Regions from separate parts of the Lysinibacillus sp. BNK-21 genome, predicted to be linked through region 4. Evidence: riboswitches for the same ligand, from Rfam matches in the RefSeq annotation. Region 4 holds a riboswitch; each other region holds the start of a gene.

Region 1 (5,372 bases), 3.9 Mb from region 4:
TTCAAGAGCTGATGTTATTACTCTTACATCAAACCATACCCAAGCAGATGAAAAAAAATGATCGCCAATCTGTTGAGCAGTCCGTTAACCATTTACAAAAACATTTTGAAAAAGAGTGGACGGTTGAGCAGCTAGCACAGCTAGCTGACGTACCAAGATGGAATTACACGCGCATTTTTAAAGATATTACGGGACAAATTCCTCTTCACTATTTAACTAAACTTCGTATTGAAAAAGCTAAGCATTTATTAATGACAACAAATGATCGAGTATTTGAAATTAGCCAGTCTGTCGGATTTAATAATGAGTATTATTTCAATCGTCGCTTTAAGGAACATGTCGGCATCTCTCCAGGACAATATCGAAGAAATCAAAGCAGCCATATACGTGTATTTGCACCATTCTTAGAAGATTTCTTTGTTGCGCTTGGGATTACGCCAATTGCTCAATTCAGTCATTCAAAATGGGGGAAACAAGACTATTTAGGTCTACAGAAAGTGCCAGATATCGATGTACAAAATAGAGAAATGGATCGACTCTTTTACTATAAGCCAACTTTAATTATGTTAGATTCTGGTGTAGAGCGTTGGGAATCCTTTCAGCACTTAGATGAAGTAGCCCCCGTCTGCCATCTTTCACACCCTGGAGAGAATTGGCAATCTACTTTATTTAAAATTGCAGATCTAACAGGAAAAACCTCCTTGATGCAAGACGTAATCCTACAATATGAAGATAAAGTACAACAAGCAAAAGGAATTCTTAGCAAATCTGTTTATGGGCAAAGTGTAGCATTTCTCCGTATTTCAGCCATTGGCATTACTCTATATGCGGGTCCTGAATGTGGCTATACGGGCCCCATTTTATATCGTGACTTAGGTTTAATGCCACATTCACTAGTATGGAGTATTCCGCACAATCAACGTAAAGCACAACTGACATTTGCTCAATTGTTGCAATTAGATGCTGATCATTTATTTATTACCTTTGATAAACAACATTCCATTTATGAAAATGAGGAACGTGCTATTTTAAAAACTCCTACTTGGAAAAACCTAGCTGCCGTTAAAAGCAACTGTGTCTATGAAGTAGACTTTTTAACATGGATGAATTATGGCATTTTATCACATAGTAAAAAAATTGATGATGTCTTAAATGTACTTGGCTAAAAGGAAGCTTACTTTAGCTTCCTTTTTCAATGATTAGGACAAACATTGCACTGCTAATAACACCGAAAGCCGTTTTGCTACATAAGATAGGATATCAGTTATAGGATAGGAGGAATGACCTTGTATTACAATCCTTATCCGTATTTTGTGCATCCCTATCATTATCCAACATCGCCTATCGCTAATCATTTTGCCATTAGACCCTTTTCGCAACATCTAGCAATGCCGACCAATAATCCTTTTCCACCTGTCGATACACACAAATTAAAAGCTTCAGCATCACGGATAAAGGCAATGATGCAGCAAGCCCAATTACTTACGGATAAAATAGATAGCTCCCAACAATTCGCACATGATTTAATGAATGCTGCTCAACTTTCAAATAAAACAGAGGTTGAAAAATTAATCACATCAACAGGCATTACGATGAAATTTGAAACAAACTATACACCAGACAGTTTTAGAATACGTCTTATTGATAATGATTGTTGTGGAGTCACCTTAAATTTGAATTGGTGAAAATTCCTAGTGAACTTGTAAACTATAAAAAACTATGCTAAAGTGTTTGTATTGTTATTTCTGAAAATTCTTATATTACTTTTCTTATCAAGAGAGACGGAGGGATTGGCCCGATGAAGTCTCAGCAACCAGCTAACAGTATGGTGCTAATTCCAATTGGCAAAATGATCAGCCTTGAAGATGAGAAGAAGAACTACCGTTGTTGCAGCAGGAGTCCTCTTCTATTAGGGGACTCCTTTTTATTTACAACTATTTTTACAGAAAGCAGGGAAATCGATGTCTAATGAACTTTTACAAGCATTGCAATTATTAAAATCGAAACAGTGGGTTGACTTAACACATACATTCGGCCCTAATTCACCACATTTTTTTATGTTTGAGGACGCTAAATTTGAAACGTTATTTTCTCATAAGGACGGTTTCTTCGCTCAACAATTCACGTTCCCTGGTCAATATGGCACACATATCGACCCACCCATTCATTTTGTGCGAGATACTCGCTACTTAGAAGAATTAGAACTAAAAGAGCTTGTTCTTCCCCTTGTTGTTATTGATAAATCACAAGAGGCTGCGAGCAACCATGATTTTTCATTAAGTGTTGAAGATATTCTTGATTTTGAGGACAAGCATGGAGAAATTGAAGCAGGAACATTTGTAGCATTACGCACAGATTGGAGTAAGCGCTGGCCAGATAAAGAGGCTTTCAGTAATAAGGATGCAGATGGACATAACCATATCCCTGGCTGGGGTTTAGAAGCTTTACAGTTTTTACTAAAAGAACGCAAGGTAAGCGCAATTGGTCATGAAACTTTCGATACGGACTCTGCTGCTGATTTTCGTAAAAATGGCAAGCTAGATGGCGAATATTTTGTACTTGACCAAGACACCTATCAAATTGAGCTAATGACGAATTTGGACAAGCTACCTGCGAAAGGCGCTATCATCTTCAATATCGTACCTAAGCCAGAAAAAGCATCTGGCTTCCCTGTGCGCTCATTTGCTATTTTGCCATAACTTAAAAGTCGGTATAGCGTATACCGACTTTTATGTTTGTCCATTTCTTTTTTTGAATAGAAAGTAAACAATGAGCATCCCTACAATAAATAAAAGGATAAGATAGATACTATAATGAGTCAGATAGTATCCAACAAATCGCCATTTCTCTCCAAGCATCTTTCCTAATGATATAAATGTGAACGTCCAGATAAATGCCCCTGTATAGGCAAAAAGCGCAAACTTTCTATAAGGATAATTATTAATAGCCGCAATATACGCTGTCAAATGACGTACCCCGGGGATAAAATAGCCAATTAATAATAGGGTAGGTCCTATTTTTGTAAACATCTTTTTCGTAAAGTCAATTTTTTGCTCTGTAATATGAATTTTAGGCCCATATTTCTGCAATAACGGTAAGCCAAAACGATAACCAATATAGTAACTTAAGGTAATGCCTCCAACCGCACCAATCATTGCACTGACTAAAGCAGGAATATGTTCAAGACTTTCTCGGTAAACACTATAGCCTACATAAGTTAGAAACACCTCATCAGGAAGTGGCACCCCTACAATACCTCCAATTAGAATCACGATAATTCCAAAGTATCCGTAATGTTCAATTAGAGACTGCACGTGATGTGCCATAAATCATCCCACCTAAAATTTATTAAAATCTACCTGCTATATATAGTGTAGCCTCAGCGCTCTAAATGACTTGAAGCTGACGTAAAGCAAAATTGATACCGCCATCCGTAGATGTCTTTGTAACAAAATTCGCAACACTTTTTAGAGCTTTACTACCATTTCCCATGGCAATTCCTACTCCTACATATTCCAACATGTCAATATCATTATCCCCATCCCCAAAGGCAATCGCATTCTTAGGGTCAATATTGAAATGATCAAGCACCGCTTTAATAGCTATAGACTTCGAAACATCCTGCTGTAATACATTCACAATATAAGGATGCCAACGCTGTAAAAATATATTCGAAACTTGGCTAGTATATCTTTTTTCAGCCAGCTCATCCGCATATAGACACATGAGAAAAACCTCTTCATCTACAATTTTTTCATTTATATGTGGAAAATCCCGTAAAGATAAAGTTTCTTGCATCGCTCTTAAAGCTACTGGACTTTGTATGCTATTCATGGATAGCTGCTCTGTAAAAAATGTTAGGCTATGCTGCTGTTCCTGTGCAAACGCCTGTACATTGTGGACAATTTCTTTGGCAATCGGAGTTTTATGTATGACAAGATCCTTATGTTTCACATAGGCCCCATTTGCAGTAATAAAGGTTTCAATCCCCAGCGCTTTTAACTCATAGCACATAGATAAGGGTCTTCCAGTAGCCGCTACAAGATGGATTCCTTTTTCTTGCAATAGCTGAATAGCTTGTTTTGTACTTTCTTCCACACAGCCATCCTCGTAATTAATCAATGTGCCGTCTACATCAAAAAACACGATATTATACTTCATTTCGAGCACCTCCTTCATAGTCATTTAGAACCAATTTATAATTTTTCTCCCATGAAATATGTGAAAGTATTTTGACAAACTTTAAGCAAACTATATAACTTCCTTTTGCGCCACCGATAAAAACTATTACAAGCGTATTTATAATAATATTTAACTAAAAATTCCTTGAATATTTTTATTTAATAATTCTAAAGGAGTATACCAAAGAACACAAAATTGTTAAAATAAAAGATAATATCTTAAATACATTGAACGATAAAATTTTACGTATAAATAGAACAAAAGAAATAAAATTTTAGTGCACGCAAAGGAGTTGATTCTTATGGCATTTAACATTTACTACTATGAAAGTAGTGTGGATTGTAAATTTTGCAAAAAGCAGTTTACAACATATAAAGTTCGCCCTAATCGATATAAAATTATCGAAGAACAGACGGATTTCATGCCTGTTTACGATGGCCTAAACCCTTTGCTATATGAAGTTGCCGTATGTCCACATTGTGGTTATGCCTACCATAAATCTATGACACGGACATATGGACCTTTCATGCTACTCATTGATGAACTATACATTAAAGAGCTCCAGAAACCTATGGATATCTGTCAGGAACGTACAATTGATGATGCCATTATCAGTTTTAAGCTCGCCTATTTAGTATCCCGTGCATCAATGGAAGAATCTCTTTTAATGGCGAATTTCGCTTTAAAAATTGCGTGGCTCTATCGATTAAAAAAGGACGAAGAATCCGAAAAGCGTTATCTTTTTGCAGCTAGAGACTTTTATAGTAAATCCTTTGCCTCTAATCAAGAAGGTGGGGAGAGAATTCAGTTTTTACATGCTGAATTAAGCCTTCGACTTGGTGATATTCCTGAAGCAAAAAAAGGATTTTCACGCTTAATCGCTGATCGAAATGTTTCGCCAAAATATCGCAAGCTTGCACGCAATCGTTGGGAAAATTATAAATATGACGAACAACCCATAACAATTAATGAAATCATTAATTAATGGGACGAGGAGATGATTAATTATGTTGCTATTTCAAAAGAAAATTGATGTGAGAGAAGAGGATATATTTTCAGAGCTACATCATTTTTTATTAAGAAAAAATAATCGCTACCTAACAAACGAAGAAGTTGTCGCTCTAACAGGCGTATCATCTGAGCTGCTTTACAAATGGGTAAAAGCAGGAAAATTAAAAAACTCCATTTTC
Region 2 (5,372 bases), 1.2 Mb from region 4:
GTATGTGTAGCAGAAGTATACTGTTGTGCAACAGTTTGACCCACAAAGCAAAACGCACTACAGATGATGCCAAGCCCTAAAATTGCAATCCAGGATATTGCTGAATTTGGCATTGTCGGTGTTTCGAATAGAAAGGTTAACACAAGTGCATAAATACCAGCAAAGCCAAGCTGATAAATTCCGTATGAAATGGACTCTACATTTCGTGTGAATGAGCTATTTAAAAGTAAATAAATTGAATAACATAACGCAGCAATTGCTACTAATAAATCACCTTTATGGAATGTGAATGAGCCGTGTGCTGTTAAGACGGTAATACCAATCATGGTACAAATGATTGCAAAGCTAACTGCTCGAGAAGGTAATTTTTTTTCAATAAAGCTGCTGAAAATCGGCACTAACACGACCGTTAGGCTTAAGATGAAGCCAGCATTTGAAACAGAAGTAGATTGTAAACCAAATAAACTTAACGCGAACACAATGAATAATAAAAATCCTTGAATAGCCGCATATTTTAATGTTTTACCATTTACTTTGATCATCCGTTTGTAAAAAATAAGTCCTGCTACGAAAAATGCGATGATACAACGTAATGCCACCACATTATAAACTGCCAACGTTTCTAGCCCCATGACCATAAAGGTATAAGAGAGCCCCCAAAACATTGTGACAATAACCATCAATACATTTGCTTTTCCTTGGATACTCATTATGTTCACCTACCATCTGTGTACTAAAACAGTTTTATACTAAAAATTACTATATATCTTGTGTTGTGATTAGTAAAACGAATGTTTATAATGAATAGGATTAAAAAAATTCATGTATATAGAGGGATTGCGGATGAGCTTAGTGAAATATGAGATTTTAACAAAGGTGGCAGAGGTGGCAAGCTTTACAAAAGCAGCTGATGCGCTAGGGTTAACACAATCTGCTGTGAGTCATGCCGTGTCGAGTTTAGAAAAAGAGTTTGGCTTTGCGCTCATTCATCGAAGTCGTGTGGGTGTGACATTAACGAGTGAGGGACAAACAATGCTAAGGGCAATGCGTCAGGTTTTGGATGCTCAGGAATTATTGCAACAGGAAGCAGCTCACATTCATGGCGTGACACGAGGTAAGGTTCGAATTGGTGTGATATCGAGTATTTCTTCAAATTGGATGCCAGAGATTGTTCGAATTATGGATAATCAATTTCCAGGGATACAGGTGGAGTTACGAGAGGGAGATTACTATGAAATTGAACAATGGCTTTTAAGTGGTGAAGTAGAAGCAGGATTTTTGAATGGTCAAAAGTCAGAGCAATATCAGTTCACTGAGCTCCAACAAGACCCATTATTATGTATTGTTTCGGATAAAAGTCCATTGTTTGATAAGACAGAAATTGATATCGTAGATTTAGAGGATATGCCATTTATTATGACTTCCTATAAAGGAACAAATGATGTCAAGGTGCTATTAGAGCAATATCATGTTAAGCCGAATATCCGCTTTGAGCTTTCCGAGGAGGTAGGGATTCTTTCCATGATTTCTCATCATTTAGGGATCAGTATTTTACCTCAGTTGGTTATTCAAAATTTACCGCCAACATTGAGAGCGATTCCGTTAAAGCAAGGTGGCTACCGAACGATTGGTATTGCCATGAAACACCATGCTTCGCCCGTCACAAAGAAATTTGCAGAGATATTAAGTGCTTGGCTAAAAGAACAAAACAGCTCCCTAAAATAGTGGCTATTGAAGCCTATCCTTACATTACGTTAAAATAGTATTTGTATATATTTCAGAAAATAGGTGAGTGTATGGGGACATTACAGGGCAAAACCGTACTCATTACAAGTGGGGGAACACTTGAAAAATGGGATCGTGTACGAGGTCATACGAATTTATCAAAAGGCACAATGGGGTGTTATTTAGCAGAGGCGGCGCTGGCTGCTGGCGCTAACGTAGTATACATGCATGGTTACTTTGCACAGCTCCCAGAAAACCAAAATGATATGACATTGATACAATTTGAAGGCATAGAGGATTTAGGACAAAAGGTGCGTCATGCAGTTCAACAACAACATGTCGATATCGTTATTATGGCGGCTGCGGGCTCTGATTGGGTCATTGACAAAGTATATGATCAATCAGGTAATTTAATGGAGGAAACGGGGAAAATGCCTTCTGACGAACCACCTATTATTCATTTTAAAAAAGCACCAAAAGTATTAGGTCAAATTAAGGGATGGCAACCGAATGTAACGTTAGTAGGCTTTAAGCTCGAAGCAACGAATGATGAGGAATTCTTGTTAGCTCGTGCCAGACTGCGTATGGAAACAGCCAATGCACAATTTATGGTAGCAAATAGCTCTCAGTCTTTATATGGGGGGGATGAACCTCATTGGATTGTACCTGCTGATGGACAGCCTCTTAAAGTAATGGGCAAGCAAAAAACAGCAGAAGCTTTAATGATGTATTTACAAAATCAATAAATGTGAACTGTGTAGAGAAATATTTCTACACAGTTTTTTCTTGTCTAAAAGGTTAGCATCCTATAATATTTACTTAACGGTCGGTAAAAAAGGAGGGTAATAATGGGAAATAAAGAACAAACTTTTCGCAAGATTATAGAAATTGCTTATGTGATGTTTGCGGAAAATGGATTTGAAAAAACAAGCTTAGCAATGATTGCTACAGAGGTCGGTATTTCAAAACCAGCCATTTACTATTATTTTCAATCAAAAGATCAATTAATCGCTTTCATATTTGATGAATTGTATAAAGAAATTCAACATGATGTCGCTGTGGATTATAAAGAGCTTTCTTCTGCTAATTTTAAGGAGGAATTACTTAAGCTAGGCTATAAATCTATTGAGGCACAGGACAAGGACCCTTATTTTAATAAAATATTTAATCAATATGTACTATTAGCGGCCCGCGATGAAAACTATAAAAGACAATTAGTAGAGCTAGAAACCAGCTTTTTAACGAGCTTTGTTGCTATCCTACGATATGGCGTACAGCTAGGCGTGCTAGAGGATACTCCACATATAGAAGCGAAGGCACAGATGCTAGCCCTCGTCTATGATAATATCGGTAATTTCATGTTAACAGGCAACCAATTGAACTATAGGGCTATTTGGAAGGAGGCAGTGAATAGCGTTATCCAAGGGGGCAAAGATGACAAAAAGAAATGATGATCGGCGCATTGAAGGTCTTGATTTTGCAAGAGCTCTCGCTATGCTAGGTATGTTTATTGTCAATTTTGGTGTCGTAACGGGTTCTACAACGAATGGGTCAACATGGTTGATTGCCTTACAAAATATGTTTGAGGGGCGTGCCTCGGCCGTATTTGTCATGCTAGCAGGAATAGGGACAGCCTTAATGACTCGTCAGGCTAGAGAGAGTAAGGACCCAATCCTTCTTCGTCAAAATCGACTTACTTTGTGGAAGAGGGCGCTTTTGTTATTTACGATAGGGATAATATTATATGCAATCGGCTGGACAGGAGATATCTTACATTATTATGGCGTGTATATGTTTGTTGCTGCTTGGTTGATTGCCCAATCCAAGAAAATGATGATCTTCATAATCGGTGCCATCCTTATCCTTTCACAATGGCTTCAAATTCAATTTAGTTACCTTGCTGGTTGGCATCCAACATATGTGCTACTAGAGTATCTTGATTTTTGGACACCAGCAGGATTTATAAGAAATTTGATGTTTAATGGCTATCATCCACTATTCCCCTGGATTTGCTTCTTTCTGATAGGTATGGTAATGGGCACATTAGATTTAACAAATCATACATTAAGAAAAAACTTACTGGTGATAGGTTTATTGTTAGTCATCATGACTGAGACTTGTTCAACGTTATTCATTAAGATGACAACCATTCATTTATTAGATGTAGAGAGTGCATTGTACTTATTTGATACAGGACCGATTCCACCGAATATGATGTATGTCCTATCTAATTCGGCTTCGGCTATTGTCATCATTGTTAGCTCCATCTATCTTGTAGAGACATGTAAAAATAAAGTTATTCAATCTTTCATATTAACAGGACAAATGTCTTTAACGCATTATGTTGGCCATGTTGTTATAGGCATTGGAATACTAATTATTTGCCAAAAGCTGGAGAACCAAACACTTGCTTTTTCCATGCTGTATGCCTGCTGTTATTTTTTAGGATGTGTCGTTGTTTCTGTATGGTGGAGGACTAAACATCATCGAGGCCCACTTGAATTCATGATGAGGAAATGGAGCTTGTAATAAATTAATGGATTGCCATCTATTTCTCACTGACTAGGCATAAAATACTTTAGGTTTAGGGAGTCTTTTAATCTAAACGACATATTGCATAGTATTCAACTAGGTTTTCTAATATTTTGTATTGACATTCCTATAGCAGAATTATAGAATTATTTTCAAGAAACGCAGTACTCTTATCAAGAGAGGTGGAGGGACTTGGCCCAATGAAGCCTCGGCAACCGAACAACAGGTGCCAAATCCAACAGATGGTGTCTGAGAGATAGGAGGGGCTATCAATCAGTTTGATGCGTTGGCCTCTTTATGAACAATAAGGATAAAAAAGAAGGGGTGTATCGTATGGCTCAGTCAGTAAAAGTAGATGATAAGAAACTAGAGGCAATTGCGAAGGCGATTCAAAATCTTGAATTTGGTGAAGTGCATATTACGATTCAAGATGGTGTGATTGTGCAAATTAATAGGCTTGAAAAGCAGAGATTTCCGCAGAAAAAATAACAATGATTTCAGTAGAACTTATGTCAAACGGCCACCTATAAGCATGAAGGATTTCCTATGCTTACAAGTGGCCCTTTTTTTGTGTAAAGACTAGCTATAAAAGCTTTTTGGTATGGGACCGATATGACGGCGATGATAAAGCAAAGGCTCTTTTTGAGCATTTGTAATGTCTACGACCTGCCCAATAAAAATGGTATGGTCGCCAGCATCGATTTGCTGAAATGTTTTACATTGTAAATTAGCTGCTGTATCATGTAAAATCGGTAGTCCTAAAGAGGAAGTTGACCATTTTGCTTGTGCAAAGCGATCAGGGATTTTACTGGCAAATAGTGTACATAAATGCTCTTGATCACTCGCTAAAATATTGACCGCAAAATTTGGCGCAGTCGTGAAATAAGGATGGAGCTGAGATTTTTTATCGAGTGACCACAAAATAAGGAGCGGGTCGATTGAAACAGATGCAAAGGAATTGACGGTTAAGCCAATCGGTTTTGTGTCATGACATGTCGTGACAACTGTTACGCCTGTAGGATAATTACCTAATGCCAATTTAAAAGCAGCTACTAAATCTGTCATTCAAATCACCTCTTTATGAAATTAGTGAACGGAGTTTGTAGGTAAACGAA
Region 3 (5,372 bases), 2.0 Mb from region 4:
TTTTTGGAATCGGTATTTGGGCCAATAAGCATGTCCGCTCCTCTAATTCATTCCTGCAGGAGTATTTCCTAGGTGGTCGTGAAATGGGTGGTTTTATCCTTGCAATGACGATGATTGCTACATATGGCAGTGCGAGTAGTTTTATCGGAGGACCGGGTGTAGCCTATACAAAAGGACTTGGGTGGGTATTACTGGCAATGGCTCAGCTACCAGCAGGTTATTTTGTACTCATGATTTTAGGGAAAAAATTCGCCATTATTGCTCGTCGTTACCAGGCCATTACGTTAATCGACTTTTTACGTGAACGCTACAAAAGCCATGTCATTGTTATTTTATCAGCCATTAGCATCATTGTTTTCTTATTTTCGGCTATGATGGCTCAATGGGTTGGGGGTGCACGCTTAATTGAGTCATTAACTGGCTTAAGCTACACAGCTGCACTGTTTATTTTTGCGATTTCCGTGTTAGTATATGTGATTATTGGAGGCTTCCGTGCGGTTGCACTTACAGATACGGTCCAAGGTTCAATTATGGTGATTGGTACAATTATTTTATTAATCGGCACCATTGTGGCAGGTGGAGGCATCGACAATATAATGGCCTCACTGGTCGCTGAAAATCCTGACTTTGTGTCACCATTTGGCGCACAAGGAGATTTAACGCCTCTGTATGTCTCAACATTTTGGATTCTCATTGGTGTAGGGGTTGTAGGACTTCCGCAAATTGCGGTTCGTGCGATGAGCTATAAGGATTCCAAAAGTATGCATCAAGCGATTCTTATTGGCACGATTGCCATAGGGACAATCATGTTTGGCATGCATTTAATTGGGGTGTTAGCCCGACCTGTCTTACCGGGCATTGAGATTGGTGATAAAGTCATGCCGCTCCTGACATTGAAGGTATTACCGCCATTTTTAGCAGGAATCGTTTTAGCTGCACCAATGGCTGCGACAATGTCTACGGTTAATGCTTTACTAATGCTTGTCAGCTCTACAGTTGTCAAAGACATCTATTTAAATTATATGAAGCCGAAAGCTAGTGATGCAGAGATAAAGCGTGCAAGCTTTATTGTAACAACAGTCATTGGCCTAGCCGTTGTCATCTTTGCACTCAATCCACCTGATTTATTAGTGTGGTTGAACTTATTTGCCTTCGGTGGACTAGAGGCTGTCTTTATTTGGACAGTCGTTTTAGGATTGTATTGGAAAAAAGCGAATAAATACGGAGCGATTGCGTCAATGATTTCAGGCATGTTGTTGTATATTATGATTGATCGGTTTTATCCTTCTGTCTTTGGTATGCATACAGTCACGATACCCATTGTCGCATCCTTCTTTATTTTTGTGATTGTCAGTTTGTCCACTAGTCATAAATTTAAAAACGAAAAGCTTATGATTTAACGCCAAAACGCCACAGATTTCAAATTCTGTGGCGTTTATTTTAATGCATCATAAAATCATAGGCATTTTTCGCAAGTAATGTCATTGTAACGACAATAAATAGTGTGCGGACAAAGCCACTTCCTTTCTTGATTGCCATCCGTGAGCCAAGCATAGCCCCACCAATTTGCGCAATGCCCATGACTAGACCATAAACATAATGAATTTGACCTAAGTAAGCAAACATACAAACACCAGCCACATTACTCGCCAAATTTAAAAACTTCGCATTACCAGCCGCCTTTAAAAAATCGAAGCCTACCAATAAGAAGCTAAAGATTAAAAACGACCCTGTCCCAGGACCAAGAAATCCATCATAAAAACCAATAGCAAATAATAGCAGCATAAATAAAAACAAATGTTTTTTAGATAGATTTTTTACGGTAGAGACGGCACCCCAATCCTTTTTAAAGATCGTATATACCCCAACAGCCGCCAGCATAACAAGCATTAATGGCTTTAGTAATGCTGGATTAATCAGATGCACAGTCCAAGCACCACATAATGATCCGATAAATGCTAGTGGAAAATATTTGAGGACAGAGTGAATGTCCAGCTGGCCAGAACGATAGAAAGAAATAGAGGAAGTGAGCGAGCCCATAGCTCCTGCTAGTTTGTTCGTGGCAACCGCAGCAGCTGGATTGAGCCCAACAAATAGTAAGGCTGGTAGTGAAATTAAACCGCCCCCTCCCACTACTGAGTCAACAAAAGCCGCCAGAAATCCAAAAGAAATTAATAGTATGAGAATATGTACATCGATTTCAAACAACATATGACACCTCTTTATAATTAGTTACTACTGAAATAGTAACTAATTTTATTTGCGCTGTAAACCCCATTTTTTCATTGGCAAATCTTCACATTGGTAGCCTATAATAAAGATAATGGAGGGATTACATGGAGGAATTAATCACCCAGCTGAAAGAAATGGGTTTTACAGAATATGAAGCGAAGGCCTATACGGCACTTGTTCAGCAAAGTCATGTCAGTGCTTATCAGGTAAGTAAAAATTCTGGCATACCACGTGCAAGAGTGTATGATATTTTAAATATCCTTGTAGAAAAGGGCATCGTGTTAAAAGAAGAGACCGCAGAACAAACGACCTATTCGGCAATGCCTGTGTCTGTGTTCTTACAGCAAATGCAACAGCGCTGGGAGTCGAATTTTACGTCTATAAGCGGGAAATTAGAGAAATTAGAGGAAAAAGTACAGGAAGCTGAGCCTAAAGTGGTCATGCTGAAGGGCAAGGAATCCATTATCAACTATTGTCAGTCACTTCTAAAGAAGGCGAAGAAAAAAGTGATGCTGTCGATGTGGGAAGATATGTATGATGCCTTACGTGAAGATTTGCAAGAGGTGGCGCTGCATGTTCCTGTTCATGGCATTACGTTGTATGTAGGAGAGCATCTCGCCTCAATTGACCAGCATAGAGCCACACATTATACAAAAAAAGCGTCTACACCGCATTGGTTTATCTTATCGATAGATGGTCAGGAAATGATTTATGGTCATTCTCCATCTACCCAAGAGACGGCCTTTATCACCAATGATCCAGTTCATATTTATTTGTTAGAGGATTATATATGGCATGATGTGCTCATCAATCGGTTAGTAAAACGTGATGATCAGGAGTTAGAAGACTGGATTGCTAAGGAGCGTAAAGCTTTTTTCTTAGAATAGTCGTATAAGGAAGGGGAGTTACTTGAAAAAATTCGTGTTGCTAGGTTTAATAAGCCTACTAATGCTAGGAGCCTGTAATGCTACACCACCTACCGATCCACCAACGATTCATGAGCTAACGGTTGTCCCAGATAATGTTCAAAAAAATATCGTTTCTAATGACAGAATACAACTATTGCATGAAAAGGATGCTCCATATTACCTTGTTTATTATTCAAAAGGGAATGTATTGGCAAGTATTACAGCTGAGGGAAATAGGCTTATTATCCAGTTAGAAGAAGGCAGCGAGCAAAGGAAAGAGGCACAACCCTATGTTTTTAAAATCACCGTCAAGAATCCTGAGCTGGATACCATTGATTTGCGAATAAACGGTCAGAGTACGCCAATTGATCGTATGACCATTATGTGATAAAAGAAACCGAAATCCCTTTAGATGAGATTTCGGTTTCTTTACGTGATGCCTAATAAAAGACTTTGTCTACGTTATATTTAGAGCGGAAAGTATTAATCGCATATGTTTCGTAAATTTCACGTTCCATTGGATCTTCTACTTCATAGACTTCAATTTTGAACACTTCATCACGATGGTTTTTCATCGGAGATACATTATCCTCGAAATGTTTTTTAATACGTTGACGAATTTTACGTGCTTTCCCAACAAACAATAGCTCATTCTTGTCATTATAGAATAAGAAAATGCCGCCTTTATCACGTGTGATTTTATGGAAGTCAATAAAACCAAAGTAAGGTGTGATCGGCACATCACCTGGTTTTAAATCTTGTTCACGTTGACGGATTACTAGATCTGGTTTTGGAAATTCAATTTTAATCAAACTATTCACGTTCCTCTCTCTTACTAAAAGTATATGGTAACATAATTACGGCATGTTTACCATAAATTTTAAATGTAGAAACCCCACAGATAGCAAGCTTAGTGTACATCAAATGACCAAGAAACATGCGCGTGAATCACAAAATATTCTATGAATTATTGATATTCTAACAAGTTCATGTTACAATTCAAGATAATTAAATAATCTTATCAAGAGAAGCTGAGGGATTTGGCCCGATGACGCTTCAGCAACCTCTAACAATCGTTAGAAAGGTGCTAATTCCAGCAAAGGATTTTTTCCTTTGAGAGATAAGAGTGGACGTGAAAAAAATCCTTCTCATTCTATCTCGTATGGAATGAGGAGGATTTTTTAATTTCGTTGCATCCTACGCAAGCAAGATTTGCTAAAAGAGAGTGATTATAGAGAGGGGAAAGCAAGATGCCAATTAATATTCCGAAAAATTTACCAGCTGGAGAACATTTACGTGAGGAAAAAATCTTCGTCATGGAAGAAGATCGTGCGAAAACACAGCAAATCCGTCCATTAAATATATTAATATTAAATTTAATGCCTGAAAAAGAAAAAACAGAGCTCCAATTATTACGTTTATTGGGGAATACACCATTACAAGTCAATATTACCTTTTTGAATACAGCCACACACGAGTCTAAAAATGTGAGTAAATCCCATTTGCAGCTTTTCTACACAACGTTCAATCAGATTCGACACCGACGCTATGATGGTATGATTATAACTGGTGCGCCAGTAGAAAAAATGGCTTTTGAAGAGGTCAACTATTGGCAGGAAATTTCAGAAATTATGGATTGGTCTAAAAAGAATGTGACATCCGTGCTACATATATGTTGGGGGGCACAGGCTGCATTGTATCATCATTATGGCATTGGGAAGGTTGAGCTTTCTGCTAAATGCTCAGGCGTCTATTCCCATGTGATTACAGATTTAACTGTAGATTTGGTACGTGGCTTTAGTGATTTATTTACTGCACCTCATTCACGCTATACATCTGTTTCGATTGACGAGGTTCGCAATCATCCAGATCTACGATTATTATCCTATTCAGAGGATGCTGGGGTATTTATTGTACAATCAAAAGATAATAAAAATATTATGATTACGGGGCATCTAGAGTATGATGCGACAACGCTAGCCGATGAATACAGTCGCGATGTGGCGAAGGGCATAGATATCGCCGTTCCTGTAAACTACTTCCCGAATGACGATCCGACACAAGTGCCGATGAATACATGGCGTGCCCATACGCATCTATTATTCTCTAACTGGTTGAACTACTATGTTTACCAAGAAACACCATATGAATGGGATTTTGTAGATGAAATCGAATATCATATTTAATTAATAAAAAGTCTAATTTCTTTTCTAGCTTAGAAGAAATTAGACT
Region 4 (5,372 bases):
CTAGAAGAAGGGCGTGATGTCATTAACCTTGGGCAAGGAAATCCCGATCAGCCAACGCCTATTCACATCATTCAAGCATTACAGGAAGCAGCTGAAAATCCTCAAAACCACAAATATTCACCTTTTAGAGGTCTCGCTGAATTACGCCAAGCTGCTGCGGACTTTTATCTACGTGAATATCAGGTAGAACTAAATCCAGATACAGAGGTAGCGATTCTTGGTGGAACAAAAATTGGTCTAGTTGAGCTACCTTTAGCTGTGTTAAACCCTGGTGACACGATGCTCTTACCAGATCCTGGCTATCCAGATTACCTATCAGGTGTTGTACTAGGAGACGTCAATTTTGAAGTAATGCCCCTTTTTGCTGAAAATGATTTCTTACCTGATTATCATGCATTACCTGATGAAGTGAAAGAAAAAGCAAAGCTTCTTTACTTAAATTACCCGAACAACCCTACAGGTGGTACAGCATCACTTGCGTTTTTTGAAGAGACCGTTCGCTTTGCGAAGGAGCACAATATTATCGTATCACATGATTTTGCTTATGGGACAATAGGATTTGACGGTAATAAACCAGTTAGCTTCCTTCAAGCAAAGGGTGCAAAAGAAGTAGGAGTTGAAATGTATACATTATCGAAAACCTATAATATGGCTGGCTGGCGTATAGGCTTCGCTGTAGGGAATGCCGAGATTATTGCTGCTATTAATCTAATTCAGGATCATCTGTTTTGTAGTCAATTCCCTGCCATTCAACAAGCCGCAGCAGTAGCACTGACGGCTTCCCAACAATGTGCGGATGAACTACGAGCTACTTATGAGCGTCGCCGCAATGTACTCATTGAAGAAGCTCGAAGAATTGGCTGGCATGTTACGGCTCCAAAAGGCTCCTTCTTCGCATGGCTCCCTGTACCACTAGGCTATACAAGTGAACAGTTTGCTAATCTTTTGCTCGAAAAAGCTGATATCGCTGTAGCAGCAGGTAATGGCTTCGGTCAATATGGTGAAGGATATGTACGCGTAGGATTGCTGGTTAGTGAGGAGCGCTTACGTGAAGCAATCCATAGAATCGAGCAATTACAATTGTTTAAAAGATAATGACGCCGTATCCTGTAGCTATCCCTAGCTACAGGATTATTACTATTTTTCAATTTTCCTTGGTTGCCCTAAACCATTTTCTAATGGATAAAATTGAACATGACCTGTTTCATCATCCCATTTTCGAATATGTTGAATTCCTTGTACCTCTGCCAACACGATGTCAGCAGTAATAACAGGGTTGCCCCCTTTTATTAAATGCCCACCTGATACAGCACCCCATTGATCGCTCATAGAACCATGGAAATGTGTCTCATATCCACCATCTCGTTTACACACCACACCTGAACCTTGAATAAATTCTAATGGTCCCTCTTTTTCAATCACATCACTAAACCGAACTTGAATTTGAACTGTTGCATCTGGCACTAGATAAACAAAGCTACTTTTTTGAAAGCTGCCAATACAGCTTACAATTGTTGCTGACTCTATACTATTCTCTTCGCAAAGCGCTTCAATCCCTTCAATGATATCTGTTCCCGTTAGAAAACGAGCACTAATAACCTTACCAAATGAACCTATACCATAATTAACTCTTACAGACATTGTTATCCCTCTTTTGCGTCGAAATATTATAATTATATAAAAAATTTAAAAATTATTTATTGACTTACTATACCCTATAAATTATATTAGTTCTATCGGAATTACAAAAAAATATTATAAATCTCTTATCAAGAGTAGCTGAGGGACTGGCCCTATGAAGCTCGGCAACCTCCTTTTTAAAGGAAGGTGCTAAATCCTGCAAACGATCTTCGTTTGATAGATAAGAGAGGACATCTTTTCATGAGCCTCTCTTAATTTGTAAGAGAGTTTTTTTATTTTCAAAAAACCGATAAAAACAATCTTGGAGGTATTTTCATGAAAAAGAAAAATAAATTTTTAGTAGGTTTAGCAAGTTTAACATTAGTAGCAGCTTTAGCAGGCTGTGGCTCTAAAGAAGATAGTAAAAGCCAAGCTGAAGGAATTGATGAAAAGAAAATCGTTGTAGGCGTCACTTCTGGTCCACACGAACAAATTGCAGAAGTAGCCGCTAAAGTAGCAAAAGAAAATGGGCTAGAAGTTGAACTAAAATCATTTTCTGACTATGTTTTACCTAATACATCCTTAGCTGAAGGTGATCTTGATGCGAACAGCTATCAACACGAGCCTTTCCTAGATACATTTAATAAAGACCATGATACAGATTTAGTACCAGTGGGCAAGACGATTTTAAATCCAATGGGTATCTACTCAGAAAAATATAAATCCTTTGATGACATTCCTGAAGGTGCAACGTTTGGCTTACCAAACGACCCAACGAATGGAGCGCGTGCCCTCTTTGTTTTACAGGAAGCTGGCTATATTAAGTTAAAAGAGGGTGCAGACTTAACAGCCTCGATCCGTGATGTAGAAGAAAACAAAAAGAATTTAAAATTCATTGAATTAGAGGCGGCTCAAATTCCTAAACAACTTAGTGAGGTAGATGTAGCAGCTATTAATACAAACTTTGCATTAGAAGCTGGTATTAATCCTAAAGATGACTCTATTTTATTGGAATCTACTGATTCTCCATACGTGAACTATATTGTTGTACGTGCTGAAAATGAAAATGATCCAACAATTAAAAAGTTCGTTGAGGCTTACCAATCTGACGAAGTGCGTCAATTCATCGAAGAGGAATTCAAAGGTTCTGTAATCCCTAGCTGGTAATATGTTCAGAAAGCTTCTATAAAGCCGAAGAATCTGCTGAAATTCCCCAATGGGAAGACGAGCAGATTCTTGCTTTTTAGAAGGTTGAGAAAGGAGCAAACAATTGCATGATTCAATTACAAAATATCTCAAAAGAATTTAAGTCGAAAAAAGGCATCATAAAAGCTGTGGATGGCATCAATCTTCACGTAAAAAAGGGACAAATTCATGGTGTAATAGGCTATAGTGGTGCTGGTAAAAGTACACTCATTCGTTGCGTTAATCTACTAGAACGTCCTACAGCAGGAAAAGTAGTGATAGACAATGTAGACATTACGACCCTTTCTCTTCACGAATTACGTCAAACACGCCAAAAAATCGGGATGATCTTCCAGCACTTTAATCTCTTAAAAACAGCAACAGTTTACAATAATATTGCAGTTCCCTTAAAGCTACTAGGCTATAAAGAGGCGGAAGTAAAAAACCGAGTAGCTAAGTATGCTGAAATTGTCGGTTTAACAGATAAATTAGATAGTTACCCAAATCAACTTTCAGGTGGTCAAAAACAGCGTGTGGCTATTGCACGTGCCTTAGCACAGGAACCAGAGATTTTACTTAGTGACGAAGCAACAAGTGCACTTGATCCTGAGACAACGGAAGCCATTCTTGAATTGTTGTTAAAAATTAATCGTGAATTAGGCATTACGATTCTGCTCATCACACATGAAATGAATGTAATTCAAAAAATTTGCGATGAGGTTTCTGTTCTAGAATCAGGGAAAGTTGTGGAATTTGGCACAGCGATTGAACTTTTTGCGAAACCGAAGCACCCTACAACGCGAAAGTTTTTGAATACAATTTCACAACGTAATTTATCCCCTTCTCTTATTGAGCAATTAAATGTTTCAGGAAGTGTAATCCGTTTAACATTCCTTGGTGAAAGTACTGGTAAGCCATTATTAGCAGAAATCACTAAGGTATATGATGTGCAACCAAATATTTTAACAGCCAATATTATTGAATTAAAAAACGGTATTGTCGGCAATATTGTGGTGCATTTACATGGCGAAACGCAGATTGTCCAAAAGGCGTTAACGTATTTTTCAGAAAATGGCGTGGCAGTGGAAGAATTAGGAGGTGCGTTCAATGAGTAGTATCCAAAGCTTCTTTACAGATTGGTCAGATGTTATTGGCAAAGCAATTATCGAAACATTTCAAATGGTTGGAATTTCATTATTTTTCTCCATTCTGATTGGCATTCCATTAGGGCTATTAATCGTTTTAACACGACCAGGACAATCCTTTGAAAATAAATTTTTCTATCAGTTTTTTAATCTATTTATCAATATTGTTCGCTCTGTTCCATTTATCATTTTACTATTCTTCATCTTACCTTTTACCAAGTTAATTGTAGGTACAACAATTGGTGTTAAAGGTGTAATCGTACCACTAGTTGTTTACACAGCTCCTTATATTGCACGACTGATGGAGTCTGCGCTTTTAGAAGTGGATTCCGGAGTAGTAGAAGCCTACACAGCCATGGGTATTAAACGTCGCCATATCATTTGGCATGTCCTATTACGTGAAGCGCGACCATCTATTATTTTAGGCTTAACAATTGCCACAATAGGATTAATTGGTGCAACAGCAATGGCAGGAATGGTTGGTGCTGGCGGTTTAGGTGACCTTGCCTATCGTTATGGTCATTTGCGCTATGAGGTTGATGTGATGTATGCAACTGTCTTTATCTTAATCATCCTTGTGCAGAGCATTCAATCCATTGGTAACCGCTTCGCCGCGAAGTTGAAAAAAGATTAAGAGGAGAATGAAGATGACAAACGAAATTTATGTAGAGAAAAATGGCTATATTGCAACGTTAGTATTAAACCGCCCGGATAAACGGAATTCTTTATCAAGGGCAATGTTTCAAGCCATAGTAGACCAACTAGAGCTGCTCCGTATAGATTCTTCCATCAAACTTTTAATTGTTCGCGGTGTCAATGAAGTAGCCTTTTCTTCCGGTGCAGATATTAGCGAGTTTTTAGATGTTCGTTATGCTACAGACAATGCTAAAGCCTATAATGAATTGGCTCTAAAGGCGATCGATGCTCTCTATAAATTTCCACACCCGACAATTGCTATGATTCAGGGCTTAGCAATTGGTGGTGGCTTAGAGTTAGCAAATGCTTGTGATTTTAGAATAGCAACGCCTAAGAGTAAGCTAGGCATTACCGCTGCAAACATAGGTATTGTCTATAATTTAGAAAGCACGAAACGTCTCATCAATATTGTTGGTGTCGCTAAGGCAAAGGAAATTTTGTACACAGCTACTATTTTTACAGCTGAAGAAGGAAAAAATATTGGTTTAATCACGGCCCTACACGAACCAGAGGAAATTGATGAGGCGACATTGCAATTCGCTGAACATTTATTAAGTAAATCATCCATTGCAAACGCAGGCATCAAAAAAATTATCCAAGCAATTGTTGATGGTGAAATTGAAGAAAACGATGAGCTGGCACAGTTAGTTTTGGATTCATTTAGTTCAGACGATTATAACGAAGGTATTCAAGCCTTTTTAAATAAAAGAAAGCCTATTTTCAATA

Evidence for each region. A riboswitch is a leader RNA that binds a small molecule or an ion and turns the genes downstream of it on or off. The one in region 4 is predicted to bind S-adenosylmethionine.
Region 1: linked by a shared signal. The riboswitch ahead of ACMGGO_RS00525 (cyclase family protein) and the one ahead of ACMGGO_RS20365 (MetQ/NlpA family ABC transporter substrate-binding protein) in region 4 are both predicted to bind S-adenosylmethionine.
Region 2: linked by a shared signal. The riboswitch ahead of ACMGGO_RS14540 (YezD family protein) and the one ahead of ACMGGO_RS20365 (MetQ/NlpA family ABC transporter substrate-binding protein) in region 4 are both predicted to bind S-adenosylmethionine.
Region 3: linked by a shared signal. The riboswitch ahead of metA (homoserine O-acetyltransferase MetA) and the one ahead of ACMGGO_RS20365 (MetQ/NlpA family ABC transporter substrate-binding protein) in region 4 are both predicted to bind S-adenosylmethionine.

What each region holds. Positions count from the first base shown of each region.
Region 1 covers NZ_JBLQTS010000001.1:103,164-108,535, reverse strand. The annotation lists gene ACMGGO_RS00535 (AraC family transcriptional regulator) at 1-1,166, shown strand, start outside; gene ACMGGO_RS00530 (hypothetical protein) at 1,287-1,685, shown strand; SAM riboswitch class I at 1,767-1,872, shown strand; gene ACMGGO_RS00525 (cyclase family protein) at 1,962-2,699, shown strand; gene ACMGGO_RS00520 (DedA family protein) at 2,730-3,326, opposite strand; gene ACMGGO_RS00515 (Cof-type HAD-IIB family hydrolase) at 3,388-4,161, opposite strand; gene ACMGGO_RS00510 (DUF2225 domain-containing protein) at 4,484-5,167, shown strand; gene ACMGGO_RS00505 (hypothetical protein) at 5,190-5,372, shown strand, end outside.
Region 2 covers NZ_JBLQTS010000001.1:2,818,904-2,824,275, reverse strand. The annotation lists gene ACMGGO_RS14565 (DMT family transporter) at 1-710, opposite strand, end outside; gene ACMGGO_RS14560 (LysR family transcriptional regulator) at 844-1,725, shown strand; gene ACMGGO_RS14555 (phosphopantothenoylcysteine decarboxylase) at 1,797-2,471, shown strand; gene ACMGGO_RS14550 (TetR/AcrR family transcriptional regulator) at 2,574-3,176, shown strand; gene ACMGGO_RS14545 (DUF418 domain-containing protein) at 3,160-4,254, shown strand; SAM riboswitch class I at 4,425-4,520, shown strand; gene ACMGGO_RS14540 (YezD family protein) at 4,591-4,746, shown strand; gene ACMGGO_RS14535 (flavin reductase family protein) at 4,837-5,322, opposite strand.
Region 3 covers NZ_JBLQTS010000001.1:2,022,083-2,027,454, forward strand. The annotation lists gene panF (sodium/pantothenate symporter) at 1-1,400, shown strand, start outside; gene ACMGGO_RS10310 (TSUP family transporter) at 1,441-2,211, opposite strand; gene ACMGGO_RS10315 (TrmB family transcriptional regulator) at 2,337-3,119, shown strand; gene ACMGGO_RS10320 (hypothetical protein) at 3,142-3,528, shown strand; gene ACMGGO_RS10325 (nucleotide excision repair endonuclease) at 3,581-3,952, opposite strand; SAM riboswitch class I at 4,156-4,267, shown strand; gene metA (homoserine O-acetyltransferase MetA) at 4,391-5,326, shown strand; gene ACMGGO_RS10335 (GerAB/ArcD/ProY family transporter) at 5,366-5,372, opposite strand, start outside.
Region 4 covers NZ_JBLQTS010000001.1:4,038,573-4,043,944, forward strand. The annotation lists gene ACMGGO_RS20355 (pyridoxal phosphate-dependent aminotransferase) at 1-1,095, shown strand, start outside; gene ACMGGO_RS20360 (PPC domain-containing DNA-binding protein) at 1,138-1,641, opposite strand; SAM riboswitch class I at 1,764-1,868, shown strand; gene ACMGGO_RS20365 (MetQ/NlpA family ABC transporter substrate-binding protein) at 1,957-2,787, shown strand; gene ACMGGO_RS20370 (methionine ABC transporter ATP-binding protein) at 2,895-3,920, shown strand; gene ACMGGO_RS20375 (methionine ABC transporter permease) at 3,913-4,584, shown strand; gene ACMGGO_RS20380 (enoyl-CoA hydratase/isomerase family protein) at 4,598-5,372, shown strand, end outside.